4 regions of the Streptomyces liliiviolaceus genome follow, and region 2 is predicted to be linked to each of the others. Evidence: riboswitches for the same ligand, from Rfam matches in the RefSeq annotation. Region 2 holds a riboswitch; each other region holds the start of a gene.
The links. Region 2 has a riboswitch for cobalamin ahead of J8N05_RS35675 (ribonucleoside-diphosphate reductase subunit alpha). Riboswitches for the same ligand answer to the same signal wherever they lie in the genome.

Region 1 (4,203 bases), 2.9 Mb from region 2:
GGCACTGGGTTCCCGATACGGGGACAGCGCGTGCCTCTCCGGAAGATCGGAGAGAATCCCGGCCCGCATCGGGTGCGTGAAGTCCCGGACAAGGGGCACCCGCCGCGAAGACGGCGGTTACGGAAATCGCCGTGCACGACGTACGGAAAAAGAGAGGGCCGGTGGGTTATCCCGCTGTCCGCTTTACTCTGTTTACCGGAGGAGTTGTTTTCGCGTGACTGAAAATGTGTGGGGTTACAAGTCGACCGCGGGTCGTCTGGCGGGTGTGGACCTGACGGGTTACAAGGTCGAGGCCACGGACGGCAGTATCGGCAAGGTCGACAAGCACTCCGACGACGTCGGTGACGCCTACCTGGTGGTCGACACCGGTGTGTGGATCTTCGGCAAGGAGGTCCTGCTTCCCGCCAGCACGGTCGTCAGCATCGACCAGGGCGAGCAGAGGATCATCGTCGACCGCACCAAGCAGCAGATCAAGGACGCTCCGGAGTTCGACCGCGACAAGCACCTGGGCGACCAGGGCTACCGCGACGAACTGGGCACGTACTACGGCACGGGCGGCCCGCAGATCTGAGCCGGACCCGTACCGCATCACGCGACGGCCCCGGGACTCCTCCACGAGTCCCGGGGCCGTCGCGCTGCCCCGGACCGCCCGGCCGGACACGGTATTGAGAAGATCGCCCGTGACGTGAGCGTCCATCGCACCATCGCGTCCCGAAAGGAACCAACGAACCCATGCGTGTCATCGTGGCCCGCGGTCTGACGGAGGTATGCGGATGACCGGCAGCGAAGAGTCCGTCCTGCTGCACACGGCCGGCCGGGCCGCCCACATCACCCTCAACCGCCCGAGAGCCATCAACGCCCTCGACCACGCCATGGTGCGGCGCGTCGACGAGGCGCTGACCGCGTGGGAGCACGACTCCGCGGTGGAGACGGTCGTCCTCACCGGAGCGGGGGAGCGCGGCCTGTGCGCGGGCGGCGACATCCGTGCCGTCCACGACGACGCCCGCGACGGGGACGGCAGCGCCGCGGCCGCGTTCTGGCGCGACGAGTACCGCCTCAACGCCCGTGTCGCCCGCTGGTCCAAGCCGTACGTCGCCGTCATGGACGGCATCGTCATGGGCGGGGGCGTCGGCATCTCCGCGCACGGCAGCGTCCGGGTCGTCACCGAACGGTCGAGGATCGCCATGCCGGAGACCGGCATCGGCTTCGTGCCCGACGTCGGCGGCACCTACCTGCTCTCCCGCGCCCCGGGCGAACTGGGCACCCGGCTCGCGCTGACGGGCGCTGCGATCGGCGCCGGGGACGCCCTGCTGTGCGGACTCGCCGACCACTGCGTACCGTCCGGCGCCCTTCCGCGCTTCACCGCCGACCTCGCGGAACTGCCCGTGAGGGAAGCGCTGGACCGGCATGCGCGGCCCGCGCCGGAAGGGGAGTTGGCCGGGCAGCGGGAGTGGACCGACTCCTGCTTCGCCGCCGACACGGTAGAGGAGATCGTCCAACGGCTGCTCGACCACGGCGATCCGGCGGCGAAGGAGACCGCGCAGACCCTGCTCGCCAAGTCGCCCACCGCACTGAAGGTCACCCTGGCGGCTGTGCGCCGCGCCGGGCGTCTGGATTCCCTGGAGCGCGTGCTGGAGCAGGAGTACCGCGTCTCCTGCGCGGCCCTGACCACGCCCGACCTGGTAGAGGGCATCCGCGCCCAGGTCATCGACAAGGACCGCAACCCACGCTGGTCACCCCCCACCCTCGCCGAGGTCACCACCACCGACGTGGCACGCTTCTTCGAGCCGCTGGGGAAGCACGGGCCGGAGTTGGAGCTGGGGCGCTGACAGGTAAACGTTCGGTGTGAGCAGGTTCTTGTCGGCTCCTGGTCTTGGGCATGCACCCGTCGAGCGGTAGCGTCACTTCGATACCGACGACGGCAGCACGGAAGCCGGTGGGAAACCGGCACGGTCGCGCCACTGTGAACGGTGTGACTCCCCTGAGGGGAGCGCACCGTGAGTCAGACCCGGGGCCGTCGTCCTGTGCACCACCGAGATGGGACGCGAGTTCCCAGAGGAGGCCCCGTCATGGCGCAGCATGTCGCCCCGCCGAGCACCACCCCCGTCGTGCCCGCCAAACTGCCGCTGAAGGACATCGCTCCCTGGGCGGTCTTCATCGGCGTCCTGATGCTGGTCCTGCTGTACTTCGTCGGCGCCGAGCAGGGCGCCACCTCCGTCGTCTCCGGCGAGAACGTCCATGAATGGGTGCACGACGCACGTCACCTGCTCGGCTTCCCCTGCCACTGACGAGGGGCCCCGCACACCCATGAACTCCGCAACGGTAAGAAACCTGCTCGTGCGGGGCATGCTCGCCGGTCTGGCCGCCGGCGTGCTCGCCCTGATCGTCGCCTACTTCCTCGGCGAGCCGAACGTCGACAGCGCCATCGGCTTCGAGGAGTCCCACGCCGCCGCGCACGAGCACGGGCACGAGGTCGAACTCGTCTCCCGCAGCCTGCAGTCGACCGCCGGCCTCGCCACCGGCGTACTGATCTACGGGGTGGCCTTCGGCGGCATCACCGCCCTCGCCTACTGCTTCGCCCTCGGCCGCGTCGGCAATTTCGGCGCCCGTGCCACGGCACTGCTGCTCTCGGGCGCAGCGCTGCTCGCCGTCTACGTCGTGCCGTTCCTGAAGTACCCGGCCAACCCGCCCGCGGTCGGCGACCCCGACACCATCGGCAAACGGACCACCCTGTACCTCCTCATGATGGTGCTGGCCGTGCTCCTCGCGGTCGCCGCGGTGATCGTCGGCAAGCGGCTCGCACCGAAACTGGGCACCTGGTACGCCACCGTCGTCGCCGTTCTCGGCTTCGTCGTCCTGATCGGACTGGCGTACGCGTTCCTGCCCACCGTCAACGAGGTCCCCGGCGACTTCCCGGCCGCCCTGCTCTGGCGGTTCAGGCTCTCCGCCCTCGCCCTGCAGATCACGCTCTGGTCAGGCTTCGGGCTCGTCTTCGGCGAACTGGCCGAACGGCTGCTCCACCCGAAACCCGCCACGGCATCGGCGGCGAGTGCGGCGGCACCCGCCCCGCACTGACCGGCGGCCGCGCGGACTCACCGGTCCGCGCCCGCTCCGGCGGCCTCCAGCGGCTGCCCGAGCCGCAGGTTCCACCGGCCGCCGCGTCCACTGATCGTGGTGGACGTCAGCGGCGGTACATCGATCCGCCAGAAGGCCGCGGCGGGCGCCGCCAGCACGTGCGTCACCGCGGCCCGTACGACTTCCGGTTCGACGACGGCGAGCGTACGGCCGTCCGTGTCGGGAGAGGACTCCAGCCAGCGCGCCACCCGGCCGCAGAAGTCCGCCACGGACTCCCCGCCGTGCGGTGCGGAGGCCGGATCGGCGAGCCAACCGGCCACGGCCTCCGGTTCGGCCGCGCCGACCTCGGCGAGCGTACGGCCGCGCCAGCGCCCCACGTCCAGTCCCGCCAACTCCGCCGACTCCGCCAGTTCCGCCGTTTTCGCCGTGCCCAGGCCGAGTGCGGCGGCCGTCTCACGGCAACGCACCGAGGGAGAGACCACGACGCGCGCGGCCGACGGCAGGGAGCCGGCCGCGGCACGGGCGCGCGCCTCCCCGTCGGCGTCGATCGAACCCCCGTCGTCGAAGCGTGCCTCACGCAGTGCCGAACTCGTCGCGGGCGAGACGAAAGTGATGCGGTGGGTCATGTGCCCGCTTCCCGCGTCGGATTGCTCAGCATGTCCATGCTGGCGGATGCTACCGCCCGGCTGCGTGCGATCATTGCGTGCGCTTTATGTAGTCGGTTGATGCGTCCGGTCAGCGCCTCATCGGCGCCCCCGTCCGCGCCGCCACCTCTCCCGCCGTCACGCCGGGCGCCCTCTCCACGGTGCTCAGCCCGTCCGCCGCGATGTCGAAGACACCCAGATCGGTGATGACGCGATGGACGCAGGCGCGGCCGGTGAGCGGCAGCGTGCAGGTGTCGACGAGCTTCGGCGTCCCGTCCTTGGCGGTGTGCTCCATCAGCACGATCACCCGGCGGGCTCCGTGGACCAGGTCCATCGCACCCCCCATCCCCTTGATCATCTTTCCTGGGACGCTCCAGTTGGCCAGGTCGCCCGTCGAGGAGACCTGCATGGCACCGAGGACGGCGGTGTCGATGTGACCGCCGCGGATCATGCCGAAGGACAGCGCCGAGTCGAAGAAGGAGGC
Region 2 (4,203 bases):
GGTGCGCTGGTCTTCGTCCTGACCATGGACAAGACGGTCGCCATCAACTTCCAGCTCCTCGGCGGGATCTGGATCCTGCAGACCTTCCCTGCGCTGGTCGGCGGACTGTTCACGCGCTGGTTCCACCGGTGGGCGCTGCTCGCGGGATGGGCGGTCGGGATGGTGTACGGGACGGTCGCCGCGTACGGGGTCGCGTCGCCGACGCAGAAGCACTTCGGCGGGTCCTCGAAGGAGATTCCCGGGATCGGGGAGATCGGGTACATCGGGCTCACCGCGATCGTGCTGAACGTGGTGGTGACGGTGGTGCTGACGTTCGTCCTGAGGGCGGTCAAGGCGCCGGACGGGATCGACGAGACCTCTGCCGAGGACTACACGGCGGACGCCGGCGACAAGGGAGTCCAGGTGGACCTGCCGCCGGCGACGGCGGGGGCCGGGCACTAGGGGGCACTGGGGAGTTTTCGCCCCCGCCGCCCCTACCCGTCCCGTCACTGTGTCCTCAAACGCCGGACGGGCTGAAAGATTCGCGGACGGTCCGCGAATCTCCAGCCCGTCCGGCGTTTGAGGACAAACGGGGGCGAGGGGGCGCAGCCCCCATGCGTGGACGGGAACGGGTAGGGGCGGCGGGGGCGGATAACCTGGCCCGGTGACCCCACGCGCCCCCATCGTCCTCGACAGCGACCCCGGCATCGACGACGCCGTAGCCCTCCAGTACCTGCTCGGTACGGGCCTGTGGGACCTGAAGGCCTACACCTCCGTGGGCGGCAACCTCCCCGCCGAGCAGACGTACCGCAACGCCCGCGCCCTCGCACGAGCGATGCGCATCGACGCGGACGTCCCCGTCCACCGCGGCGCGGGCCGCCCCCTGACCCGCCTCCCCCACCGCGTCGCCGCCGACTTCCACGGCCCCGCGGGACTCGGCGGCGAGACGCTGCCCGACTCGACCGCGGCGCACCCGGCGGAGTCCTCCGCGCGGACGCTGCTGCGGCTGTCCCGGGAGTACGAAGGCGAGCTGACGGTGTGCGCGACGGGCCCCCTCACCAATGTGGCGGTCGCGCTCCTGGAGGACCCCGGCTTCGCGCGGCGCGTGAAGAAGTTCGTGTTCATGGGCGGCGCGGCACGCGTGCCGGGGAACATCACGCCGGTCGCCGAGTTCAACATGTGGGCCGACCCGGACGCCGCCGAGCTGGTCCTGTCCTCCGGCATCCCTTTCACCATGGTCGACCTGGACGCCTCGCACCGCTGGCTGTTCACGCCCGCCGACCTCGCGGCACTGGAGGCGGCGGGCCCCGGCACCGCGCTCGCGGCCCGGCTGCTGCGGGTCTACATGGAGGCGTACCGCCGCAGCGGCGGGGACGGCACCTGCCCGCTGCACGATCCGCTCGCCGTCGGTGTGTGCGCGGACGAGTCGTTCGTGACGCTCGCGGAGGGGGCGGTCATCGTCGAGTCGGCCGCCGAACTCACCCGTGGCCAGACCGTGTTCGTCCCCTCGGCCGCCGGGCGGGTCTACTATCCCGAGTCGCCCGCGCTGACCGCGAGGGCGCGTCTCACCGGCCGGGTGGCCCTCGGCGCGGGACCGCGCGACTTCTCGAAGGACTTCGTCTCGACCCTGCCCCTGTGGCCGGGGACGGGGACGGGGCCGGGGCCAGGCGACGAGGACGGGCTGGGATCCGTATGACCATCGTGATCCGGCGGGCGGAGCCCGGGGAGTTCGCGGAACTGGGCGAGATCACCGCGCGGGCCTATCTCGGGGACGGGCTGCTCGACTTCGGGGAGAGCGACGCGTATCTCGGCGAGCTGCGGGACGTGGCGAAGCGCGCGGCGGCCGCCGATGTGCTGGTGGCCGTCGAAGCCGTCGCCGGGGAGGGCTCGGGCGGCCCGCCCCGGAGCCGGCTTCTCGGCGGAGTGACCTTCGTGCCGTCCGGCGGGCCCATGGCCGACATCGCGCGGGCGGGCGAGGCCGAGCTGCGGATGCTGGCGGTCGCGAAGGAGGCCCGCGGCCGGGGCGTGGGGACCCTGCTGGTGCGCGCCTGTGTCGACCGCGCCCGGGCCACGGCGGGCTGCGGAGCCGTCGTGCTGTCCACCCAGCGCACCATGCGCAGCGCCCACCGCGTGTACGAGCGCCTCGGCTTCACCCGTACCCCCGTCCGTGACTGGAACCCCTTGCCGGAGCTGGACGACGTCGTGCTCCTCACCTACGAGTTGACGCTCTGACACCTCCCGCTGCACCGTCCGGAGCCGACACGACACAACATGTGGGGGTGCTTCCGGAGCCCGGCACAAGATGTATGCTCGTGCTCGCTGTCGTCGCAGGGGAATCCGGTGCGAATCCGGAACTGTCCCGCAACGGTGTACTTGTATGTGATATGCCCGCATGCCCAGATGTCCGACACCGGATGTCCGCATGCCCGCGTGCCGCGTACGGGAGTCAGTCCGAGGACCTGCCGACAGCGCGCCCAGGCCGTCCGGCCCGGGTGCATGACGTCCGGGCCTCGTGGAGTGGGCCGGTGGACGCGGCGTACCGCTGCCCAGAGCGCGTACCCCCGTGTGCCCCGAACCCCTCTCCCCCGAGGCCCCCGTGCCGAGCGAGGGAGAGCCCCACGTGACCATCGCGCCAGCCGATCCGGTCTCCGCGACAGCGACCCGGGACCAGCAGGACAGGGCCGAGGCCGACGGACCGGGAACCGCGTTGCTGCGGATCCTGACCGACTTCACCGCCGACCTCCCCGGCGCCGACCCCGGCCGGGTCGCCGCCGCCGCGCTGCGCGGCCGGTCCGCCGCCGCGGACATCGCGGAGCTGCGCGAGCTGGCCACGGAGTCGGCCGCCGGTCTCATCTCCGAGGACCCGGTCTACTCGAAGCTGGCCGCCCGTCTGCTGACCGTCACCATCGCCGCGGAGGCCGCCTCGCAGGGCGTGCGCTCCTTCTCGGAGTCGGTCGCCGTCGGCCACCGCGAGGGCCTGATCGCCGACCGCACGGCCGAGTTCGTCCGCCTCCACGCGGCCCGGCTCGACACGCTGATCGACCTTGCGGGCGACGACCGCTTCGGCTACTTCGGGCTGCGCACGCTGCACAGCCGGTACCTGCTGCGGCACCCGATCACCCGATCCGTCATCGAGACGCCCCAGCACTTCATGCTGCGGGTGGCGAGCGGTCTCGCCGAGGACGACACGACCAGGTCCCTCGACGAGGTGGCCTCGCTGTACCGGCTGATGAGCCGCCTCGACTACCTGCCCTCCTCCCCCACGCTCTTCAACTCCGGTACGCGCCACCCGCAGATGTCGTCCTGCTACCTCCTCGACTCCCCGCTGGACGAGCTGGACTCCCTCTACGACCGCTACCACCAGGTGGCCCGCCTCTCGAAGCACGCGGGCGGCATCGGGCTCTCGTACTCCCGGATCCGTTCGCGCGGGTCGCTGATCCGCGGCACGAACGGGCACTCGAACGGGATCGTGCCGTTTCTGAAGACCCTCGACGCCTCGGTCGCCGCGGTGAACCAGGGCGGCCGGCGCAAGGGCGCCGCCGCGGTCTACCTGGAGACCTGGCACTCCGACATCGAGGAGTTCCTGGAGCTGCGCGACAACACCGGTGAGGACGCCCGGCGTACGCACAACCTGAACCTCGCGCACTGGATCCCCGACGAGTTCATGCGCCGGGTGAACGAGAACCGCGACTGGTCGCTGTTCTCCCCCTCGGACGTGCCCGAGCTGGTCGACCTGTGGGGCGACGCGTTCGACGCCGCCTACCGGGGGGCCGAGGAGCGGGGGCTGGCCAGGAAGACCATCCCCGCCCGTGATCTGTACGGCCGCATGATGCGTACCCTCGCGCAGACCGGCAACGGCTGGATGACCTTCAAGGACGCCGCCAACCGCACCGCCAACCAGACGGCGCTGCCCGGCCACACGGTCCACTCCTCGAACCTGTGCACCGAGATCCTGGAGGTCACGGACGACGGGGAGACCGCGGTCTGCAACCTCGGCTCGGTCAACCTCGGCGCCTTCGTGGACGCGGACGCCGGCGACATCGACTGGGAGCGGCTCGACGCGACCGTGAGGACCGCGGTCACCTTCCTCGACCGGGTCGTCGACATCAACTTCTACCCGACCGAGCAGGCGGGCCGCTCCAACGCCAAGTGGCGTCCGGTGGGCCTCGGCGCGATGGGGCTGCAGGACGTCTTCTTCAAGCTGCGGCTGCCGTTCGACTCGCC
Region 3 (4,203 bases), on a different contig from region 2:
GTGCGGGGTGCGGCCGAGGCGTACGACGTCCAGGACGCTCAACTCGACCTGCGTGTCGACCTGTTGCTCGACCACGGCGATACGGCGGGCGATGTCGCGGCGGCCCAGTTCGCCGAGTGGACGGCCGTCGAGGGTGACCACGCCCGAGGCGGGGGCGAGGACGCCGGAGAGCAGGCGCAGGAGCGTGGACTTGCCGGAACCGTTGGGGCCGAGGAGGCCGACGGTGGTGCCGGGGGCGGGGCTGATGCTGACGCCGTCCAGGATGACGCGCCCGTCGGCGGTACGGGTGACACGGTCGGCCCGGAGGCCAGCACCCTCGGCGGTCTCGGCGGTCTCGGCGGTCTTGACATGCTCGGTCGTCTCGACGTGCTCGGTCGTCATCGTGTCCTCCGCGTCCGGTACAGCACCAGCACGAACACCGGTACGCCGATGAGTGAGGTGACCACGCCCACGGGCACCTCCTGGGGGTCGAGCACGGTACGGGCCAGGGTGTCCACCCACACCAGGAACACCGCCCCGGCGAGGGCGGCGACCGGCAGCAGCCGGGCGTGGCCGGAACCCACCAACGCGCGGGCGGCGTGCGGCAGGACGAGACCGACGAAGCCGATCGCGCCCGCCGAGCTGACGAGCGCGGCCGTCAGCAGCGCGGTCACGCACAGCAGCACCAGCCGGGTGCGGGCCACGGACACCCCGAGGGTCGCGGCGGCGTCCTGGCCGAAGGCGAACGCGTCCAGCGTGCGCGCGTACGCCAGACAGACCGCCAGTGCGACCACCAGGACGGCGAGGCAGACCCAGACGTCCGTCCAGCCGACCCCGCCCAGTGAGCCGAGCAGCCAGAACAGCACCCCTCGGGTGGTCTCGGCGTCGGCGGCGGTCATCACCACGAAGGAGGTGAGCGCGGAGAAGAGCTGCATCGCGGCGACACCGCTGAGCACCACCCGGTCCGTCGTCCCGCCGAGGGTGTGGCTGAGCAGCAGCACGAGCCCGAACGACAGCAGCGCGCCGAGGAACGCGCCCGCCGAGACCGACACCAGGCCGCCGCCCGCGCCGAGGACGACCACGACGACCGCGCCGGTCGAGGCACCGGAGGACACCCCGAGGACGAAGGGGTCGGCGAGCGGGTTGCGCAGCAAGGACTGCATGACCGCGCCGCACACGGCGAGTCCGGCCCCGCAGACGGCGGCCAGCAGGGTGCGCGGCAGGCGCAGCTGCCAGACGATCCCGTCGCGGATGGGGCTCAGTTCCGTACTCCCCCACCCCAGATGGGAGGCGACCACGGACCAGACGTCGGCGACGCGGATGTCCGCGGGACCGATGGTGATCGCGACGGCGACGGAGGCGACGAGCAGTGCGGTGCCGGCCGCGCAGAGCAGTCCCACGCCCGGCCGTGCGATACGGCGGGTCACCCCTTGAGCCCGAACTCCCGCAGGGCGGCGGCCACTTGTTCGACGCCCTCGACGGTGCGGATGGTCGGGTTCATGGCCTGCCCGCTGAGCAGGACGTACCGCTTCTTCTTCACGGCGGTCATGTTCTTGGTGACCGGGTCGGACTCCAGGAACTCGATCTTCTTCTGCGCGGACTCGGCGGTCTGCGACTTGCGGGTCAGATCGCCGATGACGAGGACGTCGGGGTCGCGGTCGGCGACCGTCTCCCAGTTGATCTGGGGCCATTCCTCGTGGGTGTCGTCGAAGACGTTCTTCGCGTCGAACGCCCGGGTGATGATGCCGGGGGCGCCGCAGCAGCCCGCCATGTAGGGCGACTCGGAGTTGGCGAACCAGTACAGGAGGGAGACGTCCGAGGCGTCGATGCCCGCGGTGGCCTTCTTCATACGCTGCTGGAGCTCGGCGACCAGCTTGTCGCCCCGCCCCTGCACGCCGAACACCGCGGCCAGGTCACGTATCTCGCCATAGATCGCGTCGATGCCGAGGGGCTTCTTGCGGGCGCCGTCGCCGTCCCCGGTGTTGTCCTTGCCCGCGCAGTCGGAGGGCGAGACGTACGCGGGTACGCCGAGCTTCTCGAACTGCTCGCGGGTGGCGACGCCTCCCTTGCCGAGCGTGGACACGAACGAGGCGGCGACGAAGTCGGGGTCGGCGTCCAGGACCCGTTCGAAGGACGGGTTGTTGTCGGCGATCCGCTTCACCTGCGCGTCGGCCTTCTCCAGGCCCTTCATCACCGGGTCGGTCCAGGTGGCGCTGCCGGCCATCCGGTCGGCGAGGCCCAGCGAGAGCATGATCTCGGTGGTGCCCTGGTTGAGGGAGACGGCCTTGCGCGGCGGGGACTCCACGCGGACGGTGTGACCGCAGTTCTCCAGGGTGACGGCTGCCGCGGAGTCCTTGCCGGCCGAGCCGGTCGAGCCGGACGAGTCGGCGCCGCCGCAGCCGGTCAGCAGAATGACCCCGGAGACGAGCAGGGCGGCAGGGCGGGTGGGGCGTGCGATGGGCACGGAAGTTCCTCAGACGTCGAGGGCTCGAACGCGGAGCCCGGTCGTACGGTGCTCCCCCGCCGTCTCGGGACCGCGGAGGCCGCCAGCAGGTCTTCGGACTCGGGTTCACCCGGACGAGGCGCCTTCCCGGACCGTCGATCCGGTCCAGTGGCCGATGCCCCGCCCGTCACCCTCACCGCTGCGCGTCAGCTCCGGATTTCCACCGGATTCCCTGACCCACGTACATGGGTTCGACTGGCTTTCGCAAGCTATCACGGCGGCTTTCACGGCCGTGCGGCAGTGCGGTGGGGGGCGGCGGGGGCTCGGTGAGGGCTCTACGGGGACGCGGCGGGGATGTCGGTCTCCGTCGCCCGTTTCGTACGTTTCTCCTGTTCCGGCGGTGTTCACGGCGGCGCCACGCCCCTGCCCCCGCGGACTGAATGAGTGGTTCCGTTCAGCGCGTCGCCCGCAGGCACCGGAGGACCGACCCATGCCGCAGGACCAACCCACGACCGGAACCGCCGGAGGGGACACGGCCGAGGGGCACCTGTCCGCCGGGGAAGCCGCGGCCGCCGTCGACCGCCGTCGCTTGCTGCTCGTCTCCGGCACCCTCGCGCTGGCGGCGGGGGCGACGGCGGCAGCGGGAGCGGCGACCCTCGTCCCGCCGCGGCGCCCCGGCTCCCCCACCGCACCCGTCGCCGCCGAGCAGGTCGTCCCGCGGGCGGCCCGCGCCACCCGGCGGCCGGCGCCTTACGCGGCCACCACGCTGGAGACGACCGCCCGGCTGAGCGGAAGCCCGCGCTCCGGCACCTACCGCCGACTGGTCCCGGGCCCCGGCCTGCCCCTGGTCGTACGGGAGGAACTCGCGCCCGCCGCCACCGGCCGTCCGGACCGGCGGACCCCGCTCGCGTGCTTCGTCCAGTTCACCGACCTGCATCTGACCGATGTGCAGAACCCGCTGCGCACGGAGTTCCTGCGCTCGGGCGGAGCCGCCGCGTGGCGTGCCCAGGAGGCGCTGACCGTGGCGGGGGCGGTCGCGCTCGTGGAGCAGGTGAACGCGCTCGGCGAGGGCCCGCACACCGGTCTGCCGCCCGCGTTCGTGATGACCACCGGTGACAACGTCGACAACAACTCCGTGCTCGAACTCGACTGGTTCCTCACGCTGATGAGCGGAGGCCGGATCACCCCCGACTCCGGCGACCCGACGGCGTACGAAGGCGTCCAGGACTCGGGGCTCCCCCTCTACTGGCATCCGGAGGAACCGGCCCTGCGCGACCTGGACAAGCGGCGCGGACTGCCCGCCGTCCCCGGCTTCCTCACGGCCGCGCGAAGGCCGGTGACCAGCCCGGGGCTCCGCATCCCCTGGTACTCGACGGTGGGCAACCACGACGATCTGCCCGGCGGCTGCCTGTCGCCCGCGCTCGGCGACTTCGCGACGGGCTCCCGCAAGCTGCTGTCAGTCCCCGACACGGACAGGGCCGCCTACGCGAAGGCGCTGCGGACCGGCGACGACCCGAAGAGCGAGGTGCTCGAAGCGATCCTGCGACGGCACGCCCGCTCGGCGCGGACCGTGACGGCCGACGAGCGGCGCCGGCTGTGCAACCCGCACGAGTATCTGGCCGCGCACCTCGAACCCGGGCGGACGGGGGCGGGGCCGGTCGGTCACGGCTACACGCAGAACAGCCTGGACGGCGACCGGATGTACTACTCCTTCCGGATCGCCGAGAACGTCATCGGCGTCAGCATCGACACGACGTACCGCAGCGGGCACTACGAGGGAT
Region 4 (4,203 bases), 2.7 Mb from region 2:
CGCAGGGCGGGTTCGTCGACCTGGATGACCGAAGTCCCGGCCGCCTCAAGGTCGTTCACCTCGTCGCGCAGGGCGAGGGCGACCTGGCGGGCGGTGTCGCCGAGGGGCTGGTCGTCGCGGACGAAGGACCAGGCGAGCATGGTGACGGGCCCGGTCAGCATGCCCTTGACCGGCTTGGCGGTGAGCGACTGGGCGTACGTCGTCCAGCGCACCGTCATGGGTTCGGGGCGGGAGATGTCCCCGGCCAGGATCGGCGGGCGGACGTACCGTGTGCCGTAGGACTGGACCCAGCCGTGCTGGGTGGCGAGGTATCCGGTGAGCTGTTCGGCGAAGTACTGCACCATGTCGTTGCGTTCGGGCTCGCCGTGCACGAGCACGTCGAGGCCGGTCTTCTCCTGGAACGAGATCACCTCGCCGATCTCGGCCCTGATGCGCTCCTCGTACCCGGCCGTGTCGATCCGTCCGGCGCGCAGGTCGGCCCGCGCGGCGCGCAGTTCCGTGGTCTGGGGGAACGAGCCGATGGTGGTGGTCGGCAGCAGCGGCAGGCCGAGGTGGGCGCGCTGGGCCGCGGTCCGCTCGGCGTACGGCCGGGAGCGGCGGGCGTCGGCGTCCGTGACGGCGGCGGCCCGGGCCCGTACGGCGGGGTCGCGGGTGATCGCGGATCCGGCGCGGGAGGCCAGGTCGGCCCGGTTGGCGGCGAGTTCGGCGGCGATCGCGCCGGTGCCGCCCGCGAGCCCCTTGGCGAGGGTGACGATCTCACCGGTCTTCTGCCGGGCGAAGGCGAGCCAGCGGCGGATCTGCGGTTCGATGTCGCGTTCCGCGGTGGCGTCGAGGGGGACGTGGAGGAGGGAGCAGGAGGCGGCCACATCGACCCGGTCGGCGAGCCCCAGCAGGGTCCCGAGCGTGGCGAGGGACGTCTCCAGGTCGTTGACCCAGATGTTGCGGCCGTTGACCACTCCGGCGATCAGACGCTTGCCGGGCAGCCCGCCCACGGCGGCGAGCGCGTCCAGGTTGGCGGCCGCCGCCTCGGTGAAGTCCAGCGCCAGACCCTCCACCGGGGCCTTGGCCAGCACCGGCAGGGCGTCGCCGAGCCGGTCGAAGTACGACGCGACCAGCAGCTTCGGGCGGTCGGTCAGGGCGCCCAGGTCACGGTAGGCGCGGGTCGCCGTGTTCAGCTCGGCGGGTGTGCGGTCCTGTACAAGGGCGGGCTCGTCGAGCTGGACCCACTCGGCCCCCGCGGCGCGGAGATCGGCGACGATCTCGGCGTACACGGGCAGCAGCCGGTCGATGAGGGTGAGCGGGTCGAAGTCGGCGGCGACACCCGGCGCGGGCTTGGCGAGCAGGAGGTAGGTGACGGGTCCGACGAGGACGGGACGGGCGGTGAGCCCGAGCGCGAGGGCTTCCCTCAGCTCCGCGACCTGCTTGCCGGAGTCGGCCGTGAAGACGGTGTCCGGGCCCAACTCGGGCACCAGATAGTGGTAGTTCGTGTCGAACCACTTGGTCATCTCCAGCGGCGCCACGTCCTGGGTGCCGCGCGCCATGGCGAAGTAGCCGTCGAGCGCGTCGGCCTCGACGGCGGCGCGGTGGCGTGCGGGGATCGCGCCGACCATGACACCGGCGTCCAGGACGTGGTCGTAGTACGAGAAGTCACCGGTGGGCACCTCGTGGACGCCGGCCTCCGCCAGCTGCCGCCAGTTGGCCCGGCGCAACTCGGCGGCGGTGGCCCGGAGGGTGTCGGCGTCGACCCGGCCCTTCCAGTAGCCCTCGACGGCCTTCTTCAGTTCCCGGTTCTGTCCCTGGCGGGGGTAGCCGTACACGGTGGCCCGTGCCGCCGCGGCTGCGGACTGCGCTGTCACGGAAATCTCCTTCGCGAGATATCTCCCTGGGATCCCGGGACGGGACGCGAGCGCGAAGGGGTGACGGACCGGACGGACTCCGACTTGCGCGCAGAGCGCGGTCGTCCGCTCGGTCAAGTACGCCGACCCGCCCACGAGGTCACCGGGATCTCCGCGCACGAATGGTTCGCGCACGGGCAGTTGGCAGGTCTTCGGACTCGCGGGCACGCCCTCCGTCCGGAGGACACCTACTGGCCGTCGCTTCCCAGACCCGGCCGGGCCCAGTGCGTGTGACGGCGGTCGTTCCCACTCACCGCTGCGGGGCAGTCCCGGATTCCCACCGGGTTCCCTCTTGCGACGCACCCGCCTGGCGGACGGGGCGAACCAGCTGCACCGGCCACCCTACGGGGCGCGGCCCGGTCGTGGAAAACTTTTCAGTGCACGGAGAAGCCGCCGTCGACGAAGACCGACTGACCGGTGACGTACGCGGAGGCGGCGCTCGCCAGGAAGACCGCCGCGCCCGCGAAGTCCTCCGCGAGGCCGTTGCGTCCGACCATCGTGCGCGCCGCGAGGGCCGCCACCTTCTCCGGGTCGGACGACAGACGCCGGTTCAGCGGCGTCATCACGAAGCCCGGCACCAGCGTGTTGACGGTGACCCCGGACGGCGACCAGGCCTCCGCCTGCGAGCGGGCCAGGGACTCCAGCGCCCCCTTGGAGACGCCGTAGGCACCGCTCTGGACGAAGGCGCGGTGGGCCTGCTGCGAAGTGACATGGATGATCCGCCCGAAGCCCCGCCCGGCCATGGCCGGGCCGAAGCGCCGGCCCAGCAGGAAGGGCGCGTCCAGGTTCAGGGCCATGGTGGTGTCCCAGACCTCGTCGCTCAGCTCACTCATCGGCGGCCGGAGGTTGATCCCGGCGCAGTTGACGAGGATGTCGGGCTCACCGAAGGCCTCGACCGCCTGCTCGGCGGCCTCCCGCACCCCGTCACGCGTACCGAGATCAGCGCTGACCCGGGCCGCACGGCAGCCCAGCGCACTCAACTCCTCCACCGTCGCCGTCAGTTCCGCTTCCTTGCGCGCCACGACGACGACGCTCGCCCCGGCGCGCGCCAGCGCCTCGGCGATGCCCCGCCCGATGCCGGAGCTGCCACCGGTCACCAGGGCGACCCGGCCGTCCAGCGAGAACAGTTCTGAGAGGTAGCGCTGCGAGTCCATGGCGGCACCCTAGAAGGGCACAGCCGGGAGCGCACCGGCGGGGGTGCGCTGCGGCCGTGCGGCGAACGGTCCAGGTCAGGACCTTGGCCCCGGGCGAGGAGCGTGTCCCGGCGGGGCTGCCGACTGGCCGGACTCCGTACGCGCCCCGGGTGGCCGCTCAGCCCAGTACGAGCGGCAGTCGTTCGGCGAGGGTGCCCAGCGCGGTCTTCTCCGCGTCGGTCGGCGTCCGCCGTCCGGTGCCGATCAGCAGCGCTGCCTTGTCGGAGAACGAGGGCGGGAACGCGGTCCCGGCGATCTTCTCCAGCGACGCGCGAGCTGCGGCCAGGGTCTCGGCGGGCGGCCCGCTGGTCGAGGCCAGCCGGGAGATCAGGTCGAGGTGGTGCAGGGTCGCTTCGAGGACGTACACGGACAGGTAGTCGCCGACGGTCAGCACCTCGTCGCGGGTGCCGACGCGGGCCGTGGGATCGGCGAGTCCGGCGGCGCGGCCCGCCGCGGAGCCGACGTCGTCGAAGTGGAACTTCAGCAGCTCCGGTTCCCCGTACGCGGCGGCCAGCCGGGGGATCAGCGCGTCCAGCGGATCCTCACCGGCCGGGGTCCCGTCGAGCTGCCAGTAGGTGACCGCGTTCACGGTCGGTTCGGTGTCGGCGGGGGTGACCAGGGTGATCAGGATGTCCTGGGCGTCGATGACCAGGTGGCACACCAGATCCCGCACGAGCCACCCCGTGCAGCCGGACGGCTGCTCGAAGTCCTCGTCCGGCACTTCGGCGACCGCCGTGCGCAACGCGGTCCAGGCGAGCGAGAAGAGATTCACCGCGGCACGGTATGCCGGAACATGACGACGGACAAGCGTATGCGGCGTATACGGACAAACGTATGCGGGGTTCGGCGGGGTCCTCGCGATCACCGGGCGGTGAGCGCCACTCGGCGATCGCGAGGACCCCGCCGGGCTCAGTCCGAGGTGAGGACGACCAGTTGCCGGGTCGCCCGGGTCATTGCGACATAGCGGTCGACCGTTCCCGCGACGCCCGTCCCGTACGACTGCGGGTCGACGAGGACGACCAGGTCGAATTCGAGCCCCTTGGACAGTTCCGGGGTCAGCGACCGGACACGAGGCGTGGCCCGGAACGTCGGATCGCCGATCACGCACGCGATCC

Region 1: it holds a riboswitch for cobalamin, as region 2 does, so the genes downstream of both, J8N05_RS24070 (CbtB domain-containing protein) here and J8N05_RS35675 (ribonucleoside-diphosphate reductase subunit alpha) in region 2, are expected to answer to the same signal.
Region 3: it holds a riboswitch for cobalamin, as region 2 does, so the genes downstream of both, J8N05_RS38490 (ABC transporter substrate-binding protein) here and J8N05_RS35675 (ribonucleoside-diphosphate reductase subunit alpha) in region 2, are expected to answer to the same signal.
Region 4: it holds a riboswitch for cobalamin, as region 2 does, so the genes downstream of both, metE (5-methyltetrahydropteroyltriglutamate--homocysteine S-methyltransferase) here and J8N05_RS35675 (ribonucleoside-diphosphate reductase subunit alpha) in region 2, are expected to answer to the same signal.

Annotation. Positions count from the first base shown of each region.
Region 1 is NZ_JAGPYQ010000001.1:5,529,509-5,533,711, reverse strand. It holds gene J8N05_RS24080 (PRC-barrel domain-containing protein) at 215-571, shown strand; gene J8N05_RS24075 (enoyl-CoA hydratase/isomerase family protein) at 774-1,829, shown strand; cobalamin riboswitch at 1,903-2,033, shown strand; gene J8N05_RS24070 (CbtB domain-containing protein) at 2,070-2,288, shown strand; gene J8N05_RS24065 (CbtA family protein) at 2,308-3,075, shown strand; gene J8N05_RS24060 (histidine phosphatase family protein) at 3,093-3,701, opposite strand; gene J8N05_RS24055 (CoA transferase subunit B) at 3,811-4,203, opposite strand, start outside.
Region 2 is NZ_JAGPYQ010000001.1:8,409,387-8,413,589, forward strand. It holds gene mctP (monocarboxylate uptake permease MctP) at 1-441, shown strand, start outside; gene J8N05_RS35665 (nucleoside hydrolase) at 644-1,675, shown strand; gene J8N05_RS35670 (GNAT family N-acetyltransferase) at 1,672-2,211, shown strand; cobalamin riboswitch at 2,286-2,460, shown strand; gene J8N05_RS35675 (ribonucleoside-diphosphate reductase subunit alpha) at 2,600-4,203, shown strand, end outside.
Region 3 is NZ_JAGPYQ010000002.1:712,588-716,790, forward strand. It holds gene J8N05_RS38480 (ABC transporter ATP-binding protein) at 1-381, opposite strand, end outside; gene J8N05_RS38485 (FecCD family ABC transporter permease) at 378-1,406, opposite strand; gene J8N05_RS38490 (ABC transporter substrate-binding protein) at 1,403-2,443, opposite strand; cobalamin riboswitch at 2,511-2,697, opposite strand; gene J8N05_RS38495 (TIGR03767 family metallophosphoesterase) at 2,913-4,203, shown strand, end outside.
Region 4 is NZ_JAGPYQ010000001.1:5,696,626-5,700,828, reverse strand. It holds gene metE (5-methyltetrahydropteroyltriglutamate--homocysteine S-methyltransferase) at 1-1,856, opposite strand, end outside; cobalamin riboswitch at 2,022-2,239, opposite strand; gene J8N05_RS24800 (SDR family NAD(P)-dependent oxidoreductase) at 2,270-3,049, opposite strand; gene J8N05_RS24795 (maleylpyruvate isomerase N-terminal domain-containing protein) at 3,207-3,860, opposite strand; gene helR (RNA polymerase recycling motor ATPase HelR) at 3,998-4,203, opposite strand, start outside.